4 regions of the Providencia sp. PROV004 genome follow, and region 1 is predicted to be linked to each of the others. Evidence: predicted binding sites of a transcription regulator. Region 1 holds the regulator's gene; each other region holds the start of a gene.
The links. The regulator Fur, encoded in region 1, represses iron uptake genes when iron is present. The targets are predictions, from matches to a motif close to ATAATAATGAGAACNACTATCAA.
Positions count from the first base shown of each region.

Region 2: a site for Fur is predicted at 1,544-1,566, ahead of ftnA (non-heme ferritin). Genes of this name have one in related genera too.
Region 3: a site for Fur is predicted at 1,783-1,805, ahead of FVA69_RS00905 (TonB-dependent receptor domain-containing protein). Genes of this name have one in related genera too.
Region 4: a site for Fur is predicted at 2,694-2,716, ahead of ygiD (4,5-DOPA dioxygenase extradiol). Genes of this name have one in related genera too.

Region 1 is NZ_CP042859.1:3,195,844-3,200,063, forward strand. It holds partial or broken gene FVA69_RS21745 (type I secretion system permease/ATPase) at 1-115, shown strand, start outside; gene ybfE (LexA regulated protein) at 285-578, shown strand; gene fldA (flavodoxin FldA) at 733-1,260, shown strand; gene fur (ferric iron uptake transcriptional regulator) at 1,530-1,979, shown strand; gene FVA69_RS14630 (bactofilin family protein) at 2,652-3,185, shown strand; gene chiP (chitoporin ChiP) at 3,362-4,220, opposite strand, start outside.
Region 2 is NZ_CP042859.1:2,295,829-2,300,048, forward strand. It holds gene pabB (aminodeoxychorismate synthase component 1) at 1-230, opposite strand, end outside; gene FVA69_RS10190 (YoaH family protein) at 355-534, shown strand; gene yebF (protein YebF) at 715-1,080, shown strand; gene FVA69_RS10200 (DNA polymerase III subunit theta) at 1,157-1,387, opposite strand; gene ftnA (non-heme ferritin) at 1,694-2,197, shown strand; gene copC (copper homeostasis periplasmic binding protein CopC) at 2,436-2,822, shown strand; gene copD (copper homeostasis membrane protein CopD) at 2,824-3,720, shown strand; gene FVA69_RS10220 (YebY family protein) at 3,785-4,132, shown strand.
Region 3 is NZ_CP042859.1:202,882-207,101, reverse strand. It holds gene emrA (multidrug efflux MFS transporter periplasmic adaptor subunit EmrA) at 1-973, opposite strand, end outside; gene FVA69_RS00905 (TonB-dependent receptor domain-containing protein) at 1,821-3,875, shown strand; gene FVA69_RS00900 (alpha/beta hydrolase) at 3,937-4,220, shown strand, end outside.
Region 4 is NZ_CP042859.1:3,607,766-3,611,985, reverse strand. It holds gene hldE (bifunctional D-glycero-beta-D-manno-heptose-7-phosphate kinase/D-glycero-beta-D-manno-heptose 1-phosphate adenylyltransferase HldE) at 1-936, shown strand, start outside; gene ubiK (ubiquinone biosynthesis accessory factor UbiK) at 1,042-1,308, opposite strand; FMN riboswitch at 1,567-1,718, shown strand; gene ribB (3,4-dihydroxy-2-butanone-4-phosphate synthase) at 1,877-2,530, shown strand; gene ygiD (4,5-DOPA dioxygenase extradiol) at 2,786-3,589, shown strand; gene FVA69_RS16460 (glutathionylspermidine synthase family protein) at 3,672-4,220, opposite strand, start outside.

The DNA.
Region 1 (4,220 bases):
CGCTGATAGGATATGTGTGATTTGCCAAGGAGAAGTACACGAGATGGATACCCACGAAAACTTACTCAAATCAAATGGTTTATACGCCAATTTATGGCACCAGCAGACACAATAATACGAATAAAAAAGCATCACGCTTATAGCAAGTGGTGCTTTTTTACCAAAAGCGCTCATTTTACAATCAATTAAACCCAATCATCATTGATGAAGCTATAGCACAAGGGGATTAGCTAGGGTATCATGGCGCGCTGAATTACTGGCACACCCTTTTAGCAGTTATAGACATGGCAAAAGAACAAACGGATCGAACGACACTAGATTTGTTCGCTGAGGAACGAAGGCCTGGGCGACCTAAAACAAGCCCGCTATCACGGGATGAACAACTGAGGATCAACAAACGCAACCAACTGAAACGAGATAAAGTGAAGGGATTGCGCAGAGTTGAATTGAAACTGAACGAAGACGCTGTCGCGGTATTGAATCAGTTAGCTGAAGATAAAAATATAAGCCGTAGTGAATTGATCGAAGAAATTTTGATGTCACAACTTGAACATGTTGATACATCAATACTCAAGTAACGTTATCTTGATAAATCACACAAATTTGACAGACTTAGCAACATTTTTTCGCCAAAATAAGGCGTAATATTCTATCTATTTTCGTTCTAAACGGGCTATAGAAGGCGAATTTTCACCTCTAGCTCTCTTAGAAAAACAAGAGGTTAATCACTTTATGGCAGTCATAGGCATTTTCTTCGGAAGTGACACAGGTAACACAGAAAATATTGCCAAAATGATCCAAGAAAGATTAGGCAAAGATGTAGCAGAAGTTCACGATATCGCGAAATGCAGCAAAGAAGATATTGAAGCTTTTGACATTCTACTTCTTGGTATTCCAACTTGGTATTATGGTGAAGCCCAATGTGACTGGGATGATTTTTTCCCTACTCTCGAAGAGATTGATTTCGAAGGTAAACTTGTCGCCTTATTTGGTTGTGGAGACCAAGAAGACTACGCTGAATATTTCTGTGATGCTATGGGTACGATCCGCGATATTATCGAACCACGTGGTGCTGTTATTGTTGGTCACTGGCCAACAGAAGGTTATCACTTTGAAGTATCCAAAGGCATGGCAGATGACAACCATTTTATTGGTTTAGCTATTGATGAAGATCGTCAACCTGAGCTAACTGATGAACGTGTTGATGCATGGGTAAAACAAATCTCTGAAGAAATGTCTTTAGCTGAAATTTTAGGCTGATAGACTACATAAAGAACCCTTACCCATAGATTACACCACTGTCTTACACAAAATGACCCCCCTAAGCCAGTGGCGTAGTCTAAAATAACCGATAAGGTATCCTAATAGGATAGGTTCTCAAGAGATTATCAAAATAATGAGACAATGCATGGTTTCTATTTTTATTTTCCATGCCTATAATTGTAAATCAGTTTAGAAGACAACTGTATTGATGTTAAAAATGTCTCATTATTGTTAAATTTATGATTTAAGATACAGGACAAACCCGCATGACAGACAACAATAAAGCATTGAAAAATGCTGGACTCAAAGTCACTCTTCCAAGATTAAAAATTTTGGAAGTACTTCAAGAGCCTGAGTGCCACCACGTCAGTGCGGAAGATCTCTATAAAAAGCTGATCGATATGGGTGAAGAGATCGGGTTAGCAACTGTATACCGCGTGTTAAACCAGTTTGATGATGCCGGTATCGTAACCCGTCACAACTTCGAGGGGGGTAAATCTGTATTCGAACTAACTCAGCAACATCACCATGACCATTTAATCTGTTTAGATTGTGGAAAAGTGATTGAGTTTACTGACGAATCCATTGAAACCCGCCAAAAGAATATCGCTGCTCGCCATGGCATTAAACTATCTAACCATAGTTTATATCTATATGGTCATTGCGCAGATGGTGATTGCCGTGACAATGCTGACGCACACGAAGCAAAAGAGTAATAGTATTCAACCATCGTTGATGAAACATCATGGTTAAAAATGCCAAAACCCTGATAATACAATTTTATCGGGGTTTTTTATTTTAAGTATTAATATTCCCTTTTTTACTCGATTAGTGATAATTGTTAGTAAGTAACTTAAACACAATTATTTATCACTGTATTTTAGCAACAATGCAAGATTTTTATAAAAACTATAATAGTTGCAATTCAAATCAAAACCCTTATATTATTTCAGAGATAAATATATTCCGTTATCTAGAATAATACTTTACATATCAAAGTGGTATATAAATAACATCATAGATGATTCCAAACATTTCATACTATTTAAAATTATTTAATTACCTTGCTATAATTTCAACTCCAAATTAGAGAGTTAATGATCCAAATGTAGTCATAACGTTAAATCATCATTTAAATGCGTAATTACATTTATTGACTAAACTAATTGAGTACTTGAGTACTTGAGTACTTGAGTACTTGAGTACTTGAGTAATTTGTAAGAGATTAACTGATGAAAAAAACCTATCTTTTTCTCAATACAAGTTTTTTCTTCTGGTTTCTTACTTTAATAGGGTGGTTTTTTAGCTATTCGTCTATCACCTTATTTTCGTTTGTATTATCAATACTGTTCTTGATCGTATACTTCAATCAAAAAAAGGTAAGTAAAATGTTCACCAAAAGACAAAACAAGCCCACGCCTACAGCGACGTCCCCTTCTATAAGTAATGAGCCTGAAGTGACTACAAAAATAGAAGAACAAATAACACTGTCAACTCCGACTATTAGTGAAGAAAAATCGAATACGATTATCTCTAGGGACGTTATTTTTGAAGGAAATATTACGTCTAATGAGCAAGTGCATATCTATGGGAAAGTCATTGGAAATATAACAGGAAAAGAAAATACGGTTAAAGTTATGTTAAACGGCCAAGTTACGGGAAATATCACCTGCAAAGAACTGGTGGTTAATGGTCGTATTGAAGGTGAATGCTTATCTGATACTATTTGTATTGAAAATAATGGGGAAATCCACGGTACTATCCATTACAGTAGTTTATCAATTAAAAAAGGGGGAATTTTATCTGGCCAAGCACAAGTTAAAAACCCACCCCATCAATCAGAAAAAGTTACCGTATTAAAAGATAAATTAAAACAAGATACCCTTATACTCAATGAAAGTGTAAATAACGCATCCTTGTAATCAAAAATAAAATAAGGTGAATAAATTCACCTTATTTTTAACTCTTAATATAAGTGTTTATTCTTGTCTTAATATTCCATTCAATATTAAAAATATATGGTAAGCCTTTAGCTATCAGGGCAAATGACTGCTATAGTTTCTTTATAGCAGTCATTGCTACTAAAGGATTTTACTAATTAGAATACCGTGAATGGCATCATCACCATAAATTTAATATCTTTTTCATCTTGGAAGATATTTCCGTAACCACCGCCATAGCTCGGAATATCTGTATGGTTATCATACTTGGTAAAATGCAGTTTAAATAGCGTATCTTTTGCTCGACCTGATTGTACGGTATATAAAATATCAAAGTTCCATGCACTTTCTTTTAAGCGTACATCCTGAGCATATTGGCTATTAGTACTTGGTTTAGCATCCCATCCATAAATATATGAGGTTCCAACCTTCCATCCAGCTAAGTCCCAATTTTTTAAATCATACATAACACCGGCCATAACGGCTTTTTCATTATTAGCATTCCAATCCGAACGGCCATCCCACCAAATGTCCATGCGACCATTTGATGTTGCCCAACCGGGGGTCATACGCTGCAGGAAATAACCTTGGTTACCTTTGGCTTTTACATAGGTTCCTTCTAATTTAAAATCAAATTCATCGTAAGTGTAGCCTAGTGTCATCGCTTGCAACCAAGCTAAACCGTCATAAACATCGTTAACTCCACCGCCTGAAACCTTATCTTTTGCACCATAAAATTGATAAGACATACGTAAGTCACGGTCAACAACAGGAACTGCATAGGAAACCTTGGCAAAATATTGATCCATATAGCTTTTAGCTTGCCCATATGCCCCTTCTAAGACTAAATTGTTTTTAAAGTCATATTTAAAGCCAATTGAGTGTAAATAACTGATCCCAGTTTCACCATCCGCTTCACGAAAGTCATACATGCTACGGTACCAAGGTGCTTTATAGCGGTCAGTCCACATATAGGACATGCTAAGTTCACCATTTTGCTCAAAATCAAACACCCCG
Region 2 (4,220 bases), 900 kb from region 1:
GGGTCTGACTCAGAAACGAGAGAGGCGTGATTTTGTTCTGTAATAGTTGTTTTAAGCTGATAAGTCGTCAGTGTGGCAATCGGGTCAGCAACGATAATATCAAAGCGATTATGTAAGTGTTTTGCATTACCTGAATGTAATAACATCGCCCATGGCAGGTGTGCCAATGGGGTAAAATAATCAATGGCTGCATTTGGGCTATAAGGTAGTTGGATTTTTTTGATAACCATAATGATGAGTTTAAATTTCCGCAAGTGAATCAATACAGGTTAACATATATTCTTATCTTAATAGTCGAAGAAATGTTAAAATCTTAATCATTGATTTTAGTCTTTTATTCATGAGGTTTAAACCATGTTTTCTGGTATGCCAGCACTTAATCACGAAGAACAGCAAGAAGCTGTTGAAAAAATTCATCAATTGATGGCGGAAGGTATGAGTAGTGGTGAGGCGATTGCAATAGTCGCTCATGAAATTAGAGAAAAGCACCAAGGTAAAGAACAGATCCACGTTCGTTTCGATGATGAAAATTAATAATCTATAAACATACTATTAACATTCATGCATAAATCTGATAGATTAATATTAGTTAAGTCATTCTATTTATCAATGAAGACTAGATAATAACCAGAAGATAACTGGTATCTGGTAGGCTGAAATAAGCCGCTAAACTAATCAAAAATCTTTACCTAGTAATAGGTATCGGAGGATGGTATGGAAGCGAATCGAAAAATTGCTGTAATTTTAGGTGCTTGTGCTCTGGTTTTTAGTTCTTTTGCGTTAAGCGCAAATAATGAAGAAGGTAAAGCTGCGCCTTTCGTCAGTTGTGGTACGCTAACTGAGCCGCAAATTGCAGCACAGGTGAAAAGTGACTTTATGCATAATCGTTTGCCTCGTTGGACAGATGAAAAAGCGGCTTTAGGCAAAAAAGCGGTTGCTTGGGTCAATGATGGTGAAGTCACTAAAACTGAAACAGGTTACACCGTACCGCTGGTTGTTCGAGGTGCAAAATCCGATTTGCATTATTCAGTTGCGGTAGACTGCCAAAATAATACCGTGACATATAATACAACTAAATAAATTTTTTATTGAATATCAAGGGATAACCATTAAGGTTATCCCTTTTTTGTGTCATTTTTTCTGTGTATCCGTGAGCCTAGCGATTACGTGGTTCATAAGGCATACGAGCAAAATTTTGTGACAGCTGACGGTAGTATACTAATCGCTCTCTGAAGTATTCCCTTAAGTGTTCAGGTTGTTCTCGCTCAACAGCTTCAGCAATGATGGCAATGTTATAGCGTTCTTTAAATGCAACACCAGAAGCCAAAAGGTCGACATTGACCTTATCCATTTCATCTTTAGGCAATAAAGCAAGGTTGTGACTCATATTTGATCTCTACGGTTAAATTCATACCTTATTATTGTAACTGGATAATGAGAAAAAATCTCATTACATTAATTGTAATAATAAAAATAAGAGTTAAATTTATCTATTTATATATTTATATATTTATATATTTAGCTATTAATAGAAAAACAGGGAAAGATAATGAGATTGATTATTATTGTTTTTAACAAAAGTTATTAATTATCAGTAAATTGGATTTTTTTGTTTTAAGATTGTTTTAGGGTTTTAATTATTGTAATACTGTGCATAATATACGCATGAATGATTAACCGATAAGGCTTAAATATGTTAACTACAGATATGGTCAAAAAATTAAACGAGCAATTAAATCTTGAGTTTTATTCTGCAAATCTCTATTTGCAAATGAGTGCTTGGTGTAGTGATAAAGGCTATGAAGGCGCTGCAGCGTTCTTAAAAGCACACTCACAAGAAGAAATGGAACATATGCAGCGTTTATTTGATTATCTTAGTGACACTGGGGCGTTGCCACTGTTAGGGCAAATTGCTGCGCCGCCCGTTGATTTCAAATCAATTAGTGATGTATTCACCCAAACTTATGAACATGAGCAATTAATTACTCGTGAAATTAATAAATTGGCTCATTTAGCAATGACAACACAAGATTATTCTACATTTAATTTCTTACAATGGTATGTTGCAGAGCAACATGAAGAAGAGAAATTATTTAAATCAGTACTGGATAAACTGGATATGGTGGGTGAGTCTGGTAAAGCACTATTCTTGTTAGATAAAGATTTGAAAAACCTGTCTGCGGCAACGCATGTCTAATCTACACACCAGTAAGTAGATAGAAATCTAGTTTTTCTCTCTACTTGATGCATAAAGACCTCTCTAGGCTTATGGGCATGAATTCTGTAATTCAATGTTCATAAGTCTTTTTCTTTTCATTTTGTGTGAAAACTCACAGGATAGGCCGATAAAACCCATTTTTAAGCGGTAAAATGGTTTGTTTTCCGTATAATGATTGGCAATTATTCTAAATTCACCTGCAAATTAAGAGGTTACTATGCCAATTAACCCTATTAAATCTTCATGGCGCAAACTTAGCGCTGTCGCCGTTCTATTTTTAGGCATGTCTTTCCAACAAGCATTTGCCCATGCACAATTAAAAGACCAGCTTCCTGCTGAAGGTACGGCAGTGGAGCAAGCGCCAGAGTCAATCTCATTAAGCTTTTCTGAAGGTATCGAAGTTAATTTCACTAAGGTCAGTATTATCGGGCCTGAAAATAAAATAGTAAAAACCGGTAAAGCAACGTTAGACCCGAGTAACGACACTAAAGTGGTCGTTCCTGTGGAAGACAAGCTCATTGCTGGGAAATATGATGTTAATTGGAGCGTCGTTTCTGTCGACGGACACAAAACAAAAGGAACGTATAGCTTTACAGTGAAATAATATGTCACTAGAAGCTTTTTATACCCTTATTCGCTTTATTCATTTTATCGCTGCAATATTGATGTGTGGAATGTCAATATTTGCAGTGGTACTTAGTCGCGGCTCATTTAATTATTTATTAAGCCGCTATTTGAATAAAGGCATTTTCTTTTGTGCCATTGTTACTGTCTTAACAGCCTTCAGCTGGATGATTGCGCAAGCGGGTCTGATGGGTGATGGTTGGGAAGATAGTATTGATTGGCAGATATGGCAAGGGGTTTTAGGGACGTCATTCGGCCAAGTATGGCGTTGGGAACTTTTGTCATCTGTATTATTGCTATTGGTCTTATTTATAAAATCAATTCAATTACGATTGAAACTAATATTAGTTTTTTCAGTGATCCTGCTTGGTTTGCATGCCTTTATTGGGCACGCGGCCATGCATGATGGCCTACTCGGAACATTCCATCGTATTAATCAATTTATTCATCTCATTAGCTCTGCATATTGGTTTGGCGGTTTGTGGCCATTTTTAATTTGCATCCAATTTTTGCGCAATAAAAAAGAAATGGCAGAAGGGATGGACAAACAAATTGTGAATACCATGATGCGTTTTTCGCGCTTCGGCCATATCGCTGTTGTACTGGTGGTCATTACAGGGATCATTAGTGCAATAACACTTTTACCTGGCTGGCCATTAAATTATTCAGGGTCAGAATACCAATCACTACTTTGGTTTAAGATCATTTTAGTGGGAGGAATGCTTTTATTAGCGATTATCAATCGTTATTACATCGTACCTATTATTAAGCAAAAAGGGCGAGTCAATTACCTAATCATTAACAGTTGGGTTGAGTTACTGTTAGGTACGATGGCGATTCTTTCTGTGGCAATTTTTGCAAGCTACCAACCAATCTAGCTAAACTTTTATATTTAATTGATAATATGTAAAGATATCTTCAATGTTTAATAAGGTCACTACCATGAAATTTAAACTCATTATTTGCTCACTGTTATTGGGTGGAACCGTGAGCACTGCTTTTTCTGCACCGTTAACATCCGTGAGTAAAAAACAATTTGGTGATGATTGGCCATTTACTCGAGAGGAAGTCATGTTAGAGTGCCGTCATAATGGGGCTTTGGTCGTCATTAACCCTGCCACGCTAATGCAATACCCATTAAACGACATAGCGACTGAATTGATGATCAAAAAAGAAATTAAAGCACAGCCTATTGATGTGCTGCTTAAGCCTACCGATAGCACCAAAACAGTTGAGGAAAGAATATTACCTATAAAAGAAGCTGCTGCAAAATTGTGTGCGAGCAATTAAATTTATCGTTCAGTTAAAATGTTCAATCTAGAAGGGATATGGAAAACAAAAATTATTGTTATTATTCAATGCATTGATTAATTGAAAG
Region 3 (4,220 bases), 1.6 Mb from region 1:
ATTCAACACGTACAGGCAAACGCTGTACGACTTTAATCCAGTTCCCTGTCGCATTTTGGGCAGGCAATAATGAGAAAGCACTACCGGTTCCCATATCAAGCCCAACCACGGTACCGTTATAAACAATATCTGCCCCGTAAAAATCACTGTTGATGGTCACGGGTTGCCCAATACGGACTTTTTCTAATTGAGTTTCTTTGAAGTTCGCATCAACCCAAACAGGCTGAACAGGCACAATCGCCATTAAAGAACTTTGCGGACTGACTTGAGAGCCAACTTGAACATTACGCCGTGAAACATATCCCGTCATTGGGCTTTTAATTTCAGTACGTTGTAAGTTTATCCACGCACTGCGTACACTATCAGCGGCTTGCTGAATCGCAGGTTGTTTTTTGAGCTCCGTATTACGCAACAATGCGCGGTTGGCATTATATTGTTGAATAGAAATATCCAGAGCCGCCTGCGCAAGTTGCACAGCTTCTTGGGCGTGCTGCAGGTCTTCCTTCGAAATGGTACCACTGCGGCCTAAAGCTACACGACGTTGATAATCTTTTTGCGCTTGCGCAAGTGTCACACGATTTTTTTGAATTTGCGCTTGATACTCATCACCATTGATATACAGTTCTTTGGTTTTGCGTACGGTGGTCGCTAAATCATGTTTGGCTTGTTCAAATGCCAATTGCGCATTCGTTTTATCCAATACAACCAGTACATCCCCCGCCTTTACCAAGTCAGTATTTTCAAAGTTAACTTGAGTGACATTACCTGTTGTTTGCGCAATTATCGGGATCTGTAAGCCAGATACATAAGCATCATCGGTATATTCTTGAAAGCGTAAAACTAAAAACCAATAAACACCGTAGGCGACAAATAATAGAATGATAATTATTGTGGCTATCACTATCCATATTGTTCTACGTTTTTCATTAGTCGTTTTTTGATTATGTGTTTCTGAATGGGTTTCTTGACTCATAATAACTCTCAAGGTCTGAAATCAATATTAATTCTCCCTCTATATTTACGAAGTATATGTAATAAAGCAATAGTTAATAATTTACAATTAAATTAATTCCAACAAAAAAATTAATTCATTGATATAAAACAAATAATTAAAGGGAATCAGAGTTCAACATTAGATTAATGTTTATTATCAAAACAATGAAATTCATTCTTAATTAGATTAACGATAAAAATTAATGAAATAGTTCAAATGATATTTATTATGATAAAAATTCCGTCACTCAATTATTGATATTCTTTTTTTGATTGAATATTTCTATTTATTAGACCATATTTATGATTTCTTAACTTGGAGTTTTCATTTTTTATCGCGGGCTGCCGCTTGCTTTTTAATACCACTGATTGTCTCGATTTTCATTTTTGTCCTCATCAATACAACATTAATAAACTCAATACGGTGCTTAATAGAGTAACGAAGTACGTTGGTAATTGCTGGCCTTTCGGGCAGCTTTTATCTCTTTACCAGTACTTAATATTATTCATTAGGTTAACGAGGTTATCCCCAAGGATACAGGCTAATTTTGAATGTATGTTTCATATAACTCAAATTTCCCTAGTAGATGCTAGCGCTAGAGTAAATTCACGCACAACCAAACACCATAAACCAGAGTTAAACCTTAATTTTTCGTTAAGCTTGACAAAAATCGTAAAAGGGGAAAACACCGTAGGTGAAAATTCTTAGCTGAGATCAAATATTGCTCATAAATTAGCTAGCTCATTATTTATTTTTGATATGTTTTAGTGATAATATTCGCAAACAATATAATTATCATTCTCATTTATATTTACTAGGGATAACTATGACTTCGCAATATCACTACACCCTGATTGCCGCCGGTGTTTGTGCGGCTTTATCTTCATTTAGCGCTACAGCAGCAGACAATAAAACAGATACCATGGTCGTCAGTGCATCAGGCTTCTCGCAACAACTGCGTGATGCTCCTGCTAGCGTGACCGTGATCAGTGCAGACCAATTACAAAATAAACCTGTCCGTGACCTCGCCGACGCCGTTAAAGACGTGGAAGGGGTAAGTGTCGTTGGTGCTGCAAACAAACAAGATATTAATATCCGTGGCTTACCCGGCGAATACACGCTGATATTGGTCGATGGGCGCCGTCAAAACAGCCGTGAATCACGTCCTAATGGGAGCGGTGGCTTTGAAGCAGGCTTTATGCCACCTGTCGAAGCGATTGAACGCATCGAAGTGATCCGTGGACCTATGTCCTCCCTGTATGGTTCCGATGCAATGGGTGGTGTTATCAATATCATCACTAAAAAAGTGACTAATGAATGGCATGGCAGCGTCACCACTGGGGCTATTATCCAAGAAAACAGTGATAGCGGTAACTCGACTGACGGTAACTTCTATCTGTCTGGCCCATTAATTCAAGATAAACTTGGTCTGCAATTATATGGTGGTGGTAACTACCGTCAGGAAGATAAAATCTTAGAAGGTCATCATCAGCGTGATAACCGCAGCTTAACAGCTAAATTAACCTTTACACCACAAGAGAACCAAACCTTCTTACTAGAAGCAGGTCGTAGTACTCAAGAGAAAACATCGACACCAGGTAAATCTGGTGCTGAATATGAAATTCGTGGTGGAGACAAGCAATATAACTCTAAAGAAGAGTGGCATAACGACCGTAACCATGCAGCTCTGACTTATAAAGGTGAGTGGGATTCTTTTAATACTGAGCTAAGTGTTTACCAAGAAAAAACCAAACGTAAAATAAAATCCCAAGACCGTAATCAAACTACAGGCCATTGGGAAGGCGGCTATGAGGCTCGCGTACCAGAAATCACCAACACCGTTGTTGATGGAAAAGTGGTGGCTTTCCTGCCGGACAATATCCTAACCGTTGGTGGGCAATACCAGTACTCTAAATTGAAAGACAGCTCTTTGGTTTCAAAAGGCGTAATGGAAAAAACCAGTATGTCAGTCGATCAATCAGCACTGTTTGTGGAAAATGAATTTACCGCAACAGATGATCTGATCTTAACGGGTGGCCTACGTTTAGATCACCACGAAACCTATGGTAACCATTGGAACCCAAGGGGTTATGCTGTTTACTACCTAACCGATGAAATCACCATTAAAGGGGGCGTTTCTTCAGCTTTCCGCGCACCTACATTACGTGAAATCAGTAAAGGCTATGGCACCTCTACCCAAGGTGGTAACGGGATTATCTACGGTAATCCAGACCTCAAACCGGAAAAAAGTGTTAGTGAAGAAATCAGTATTGCCTATAACCATGAATCTGGCTTTAATGCGAGCTTAACCTTCTTTAATACCGACTTCAAAAACAAGCTAACTAGCTACTCACTTAATCAAGCCGATCCTAACCACCCTAATCTCACGTTATATACCTACGACAATGTGGGTAAAGCGAACATCAAAGGTGTTGAAGTTGCAACGGGCATTCCTATCGCACAGGATTGGAACCTCAACCTAAATTACACATACACCGATTCAGAACGTAAAAGTGATGATGAGAAATTAGGCAATGGTCTTTCCTTAAAAGGCTATCCATTGGATAAAACACCAAAACATATCGCTAATGCGAAATTGGATTGGAACTTCAATGAAGACCTAACCTTATACACACGTGCGCATTATGAAGGAAAACAGGTGTGGGCAGCACAACGTAATGGCTCAAAAGTACCTCGCTATCGTAGTGGCTATACCACCATGGATGTGGGTGCAACCTACCAATTATTTAAAAACACCAAACTGAACTTTGCAGTGCTAAATATTGGTAATGAAAAAGGACCTAAAATTGATAAAGTTGATGGAAACTGGGATGTTGAAGACGGACGCCGTTATTGGGCGAACGTTAACGTTAGCTTCTAATTAACTCTGAGGGTGTGCCTGTTTCAGGTATACCCTCAAAACCCTTAAATAGACTCAATAAATGAATAAAATCATATTAAGTAGCATATTGCTGTGTATGACCAGTTCCGCATTTTCCCGCCCAAGCCAGACTATCCCGAGTATGGACGAGCAAGTCAGCCAATTTTATGATATCCAACAAACGGATATGACTTACGGTGACCGTGCGCTGCGCATTTACAGTGCAGTGCCCTATAATGTCACCGCACAACGCCCTATCCTGTATATGCTTGATGGTAATGGTTTATACCCCAAAGCGGTTAATCGCGCAGTTGAAAAGCTGCCAGCGGATAAACTACCGATTAT
Region 4 (4,220 bases), 410 kb from region 1:
GCGCTTGCCAACAAGGCCAATGTTCCCGTCTTGATTGACCCGAAAGGCAACAATTTCGAACGTTACCGCGGGGCAACATTACTAACGCCAAACATGTCTGAGTTTGAAGCGATTGTTGGGCCTTGTAAAAACAATCAAGACGTTGAAGAAAAAGGCATGAAGCTGCTTCAGTCATTGGAGCTTAAAGCACTGTTAATTACGCGCTCAGAACAAGGTATGAGCTTAATTCGTCGCGATGAAGCACCATTGCATTTACCGACTCAGGCGCAAGAAGTGTTTGACGTAACAGGAGCCGGGGACACCGTAATCGGCGTACTTGCAGCGTCTATTGCATCTGGTCGCCCATTACATGAATCTTGCGCATTGGCTAATGCCGCAGCAGGCGTGGTCGTGGGTAAATTAGGAACCTCCACGGTTTCGCCAATTGAATTGGAAAATGCCATTCGTGGCCGTGCTGACACCGGGTTTGGTGTGATGAGCGAAAGTGAATTGAAACAAGCCGTTGCGAATGCAAGACAGCGCGGTGAGCGTGTGGTGATGACGAATGGTTGTTTTGATATTCTTCATGCAGGGCATGTGTCGTATTTAGCCAATGCACGTAAATTGGGAGACCGTCTGATTGTAGCTGTAAATAGCGATGCATCGACACGCCGCTTAAAAGGTGAAACACGCCCAGTCAACCCATTAGAACAACGCATGACCGTTTTAGGTGCTTTGGGGGCAGTGGATTGGGTTGTGGCTTTTGAAGAAGACACTCCGCAACGCTTAATCGCAGAAGTGCTGCCAGACATCTTAGTTAAAGGGGGGGATTACCGCCCTGAAGAGATAGCGGGCAGTGCGGAAGTGTGGGCCGCGGGAGGCGAGGTCAAAGTCCTTAACTTTGAAGATGGTATTTCCACAACGAATATCATTAAAAATATTATGAAAACGAGTTAATTTATCATTATTAATTAGTTAGTTAAAAACCTCACGTGGGTATGTAAAAACGCCGTGAGGTTTTTATTTATCTAAAATTAAAGAGGTGTCACTTTTTCAATTTAATTACTCAGCTGTCTTTTCTTCTACATTTAAATGGGCTTCAAGTGCGCTAACGCGTTGTTCCATTTTCGCTAATTTTTCGCGGGTACGTAATAAAACTTGAGTTTGAATATCAAATTCTTCACGGCTGACTAAGTCTAATTTACCGAGCTGTGATTGTAACAGTGAACGCAGTTTTTTATCAAAATCTTCACCTAAATCACGTACGCCTTGCGGTAAAGCGCCTTGAATTTGGCGGGCAACTTGTTCAATTTTTTTCGGATCGAGCATTCGCGGGTCCTTCAGTTAATCAAGATATTATTAAGCGTAGTGTAATACCTCTTTTCGCCTTGTGCTAGCTCGAATTAGTTAGCAAAAAGGCCTCGTTGTATTATCTGTGACGAGAGCAGCTTGCTATTCGTCTAAGGTAGTAAAATTAACCGTGATAACTCTAAGTTTTTATTCATGTTTTTTGACTAAAAGTGTGAGTCATTCGCCAATTTTGATTATCATCGTTGCGAACTTGAATTATTGGCGTTATATTAATTGCGTATATCTCAGGGCGGGGTGAAAGTCCCCACCGGCGGTAAACATGCATCACGCATGAAGCCCGCGAGCGCTTTACTATTTTGTGGTAAAGGTCAGCAGACCCAGTGTGAATCTGGGGCCGACGGTTATAGTCCGGATGGGAGAGAATTAACAGTATCTGCATGTTTGTGCTGTTACGCACAATAGTGTTCTGCATACCTGAATAGGTAAATGCCTGTTGTTGGCTATTTATATATTCACCATTTCTCGTATTCCTAAGACTGCCTTGATTCTGGTAACTAGTTAATAACTATTTAAGAGGTTTTTTACCATGGATCATTCGCTACTTTCTGTATTCGGTAATCCTATCGAGCGTGTTGAAAATGCTATCGAGGCTTTACGCCAAGGTAAGGGTGTTCTTGTTCTTGATGATGAAGATCGTGAGAACGAAGGCGATTTAATTTTTGCTGCAGAAACCATGACTGCGGAACAAATGGCATTTACCATTCGTTATAGCAGTGGGATCGTATGTCTTTGTATCACTGAAGAACGTCGCAAGCAGCTCGAATTACCAATGATGGTGGAAAATAACACCAGCCAAAACCAAACTGGCTTTACGGTAACCATCGAAGCGGCAAAAGGCGTGACTACGGGGGTTTCTGCGGCGGATCGTATCACCACTATTCGTGCTGCTATTGCTGATAATGCAGTTCCTGCTGACCTAAATCACCCTGGCCATGTTTTCCCATTGCGTGGACGTGATGGTGGGGTATTAGCGCGTCGTGGACACACTGAAGCATCTATCGACCTTGCTACTCTAGCGGGTTTCAAACCTGCTGGTGTGTTGTGTGAGTTGACTAATGATGATGGCTCTATGGCTCGCACCCCAGAAGTGGCAGCATTTGGTAAGCAGCATGGTTTGACGGTTGTGACAATTGAAGATTTAGTGCAGTACCGTCTTCAGGTCGAGAAGAAAGCGAGCTGATCCTCATAATATTTTGAGGAAGAGCTCTAGATAGAGATTTTGATAAGTTTAAATATTAATAGGCTAAAATAAGCTAATTTATTTAAATTATTGATAGTACGTTAAGCATATAGAATGTTATTAAGGCCACAGAGTTGCACACCTCGTGGCCTTTTCAATTTTTTTGATGATCATACTCATAATTAGCCCACTGTGTTTTTGACAGGAAAGCGTATGCTGTAGGAAGAAACTAATTGAGTTGGAGTTGAAATCATCATGTCGCTAAATACTTCAGTGGTAAAAAATAAGATCCCTGCCATTTTTATTGGTCATGGTAGCCCCATGAACGCGATTGAGGATAATCCTTATACTCAAACGTGGGAGAAACTCGGTAAAGCTTTACCTCGGCCAAGTGCAATTTTAGTGATTTCAGCCCACTGGTATACGCGTGGAACCGCAGTTACTTCGATGTTAAAACCGAAAACGATTCATGATTTTGGTGGGTTCCCTGAAGCCTTGTACCAAATCGAATATCCTGCCCCTGGTTCTCCTGAATTAGCTCAGCAAGTTGCCTCATTATTAGCCCCTGAGCCAATTTACCTTGATGAACAAGAGTGGGGATTAGACCATGGCACGTGGGAAATTTTGGTACGTATGTATCCAGAAGCCGATATCCCCGTAATCCAATTGAGTATCGATGGTAGCAAGCCTGCTATTTGGCACTATGACCTTGGAAAAAAACTATCCGTTCTAAGGGATGAAGGTGTATTGATTATGGGGAGTGGCAATGTTGTACACAATTTACGAGCGATGAATTGGCAAAATTCCCATGCTGAGCCATACCCGTGGGCAATATCTTTTGAGAAATTTGTGTATGACAACCTGAAAAGCCATGAAACGCCACATCCACTAGCTAGCGGATTGGAACGGGAGGATGGCAAATTGTCGAACCCATCACCAGAACATTACTTGCCTATTTTACCTATTTTAGGCACTTGGGATGGTCAAGAAGAGATTAGTACACCGATTGAAGGAATTGTGTCAGCATCGTTAAGTATGTTGTCTATTCAGGTAGGATAAATTTTTCTGCGATAGCTTTGTTTCATAAAAAAGCCCAAATCATATTGCTATGTTTGGGCTTCATTTTTAGCTTTAAGTATGATTAGCCGATGATCGTATGTGGGTAAAAACGTGATAAATCTTGAGTGATCAATTCTTTATCTTCACGAATACAGATCCCCGCAGGTTGATCATTCACCAACCAGCTTCCGACTAAGGTGTAATTACCTTCAAATTGTGGAAGTGGGTGGAACTGTTGAATAATCATGCCTTCTTCGCCGTATGGGCCATCCGCGGCTGCAATTTCTTTACCGTTTTCGATAATACGGATATTAGCACCTTCGCGAGAGAATAGGGGCTTAATAACGTATTTTTCGAGTTCTGGTTGGGTTTTGCCATCTGCAAAATAAGCAGGCAGTAAATTTGGGTGATCTGGGAACATTTCCCATAACATTGGCAATAAAGCTTTATTAGAAATGATGCTCTTCCATGCAGGTTCTAACCAGCGTACACCAGCATCTTGCAATTTAGTCGAGAAAATTTCTCTTAGCATAAATTCCCACGGATATAGCTTGAACAGGTTACTAATCACCTGATCTTGTGTATCCGAAAATTCACCTTTTTCACCTAGACCAATTTCATCGATATATAA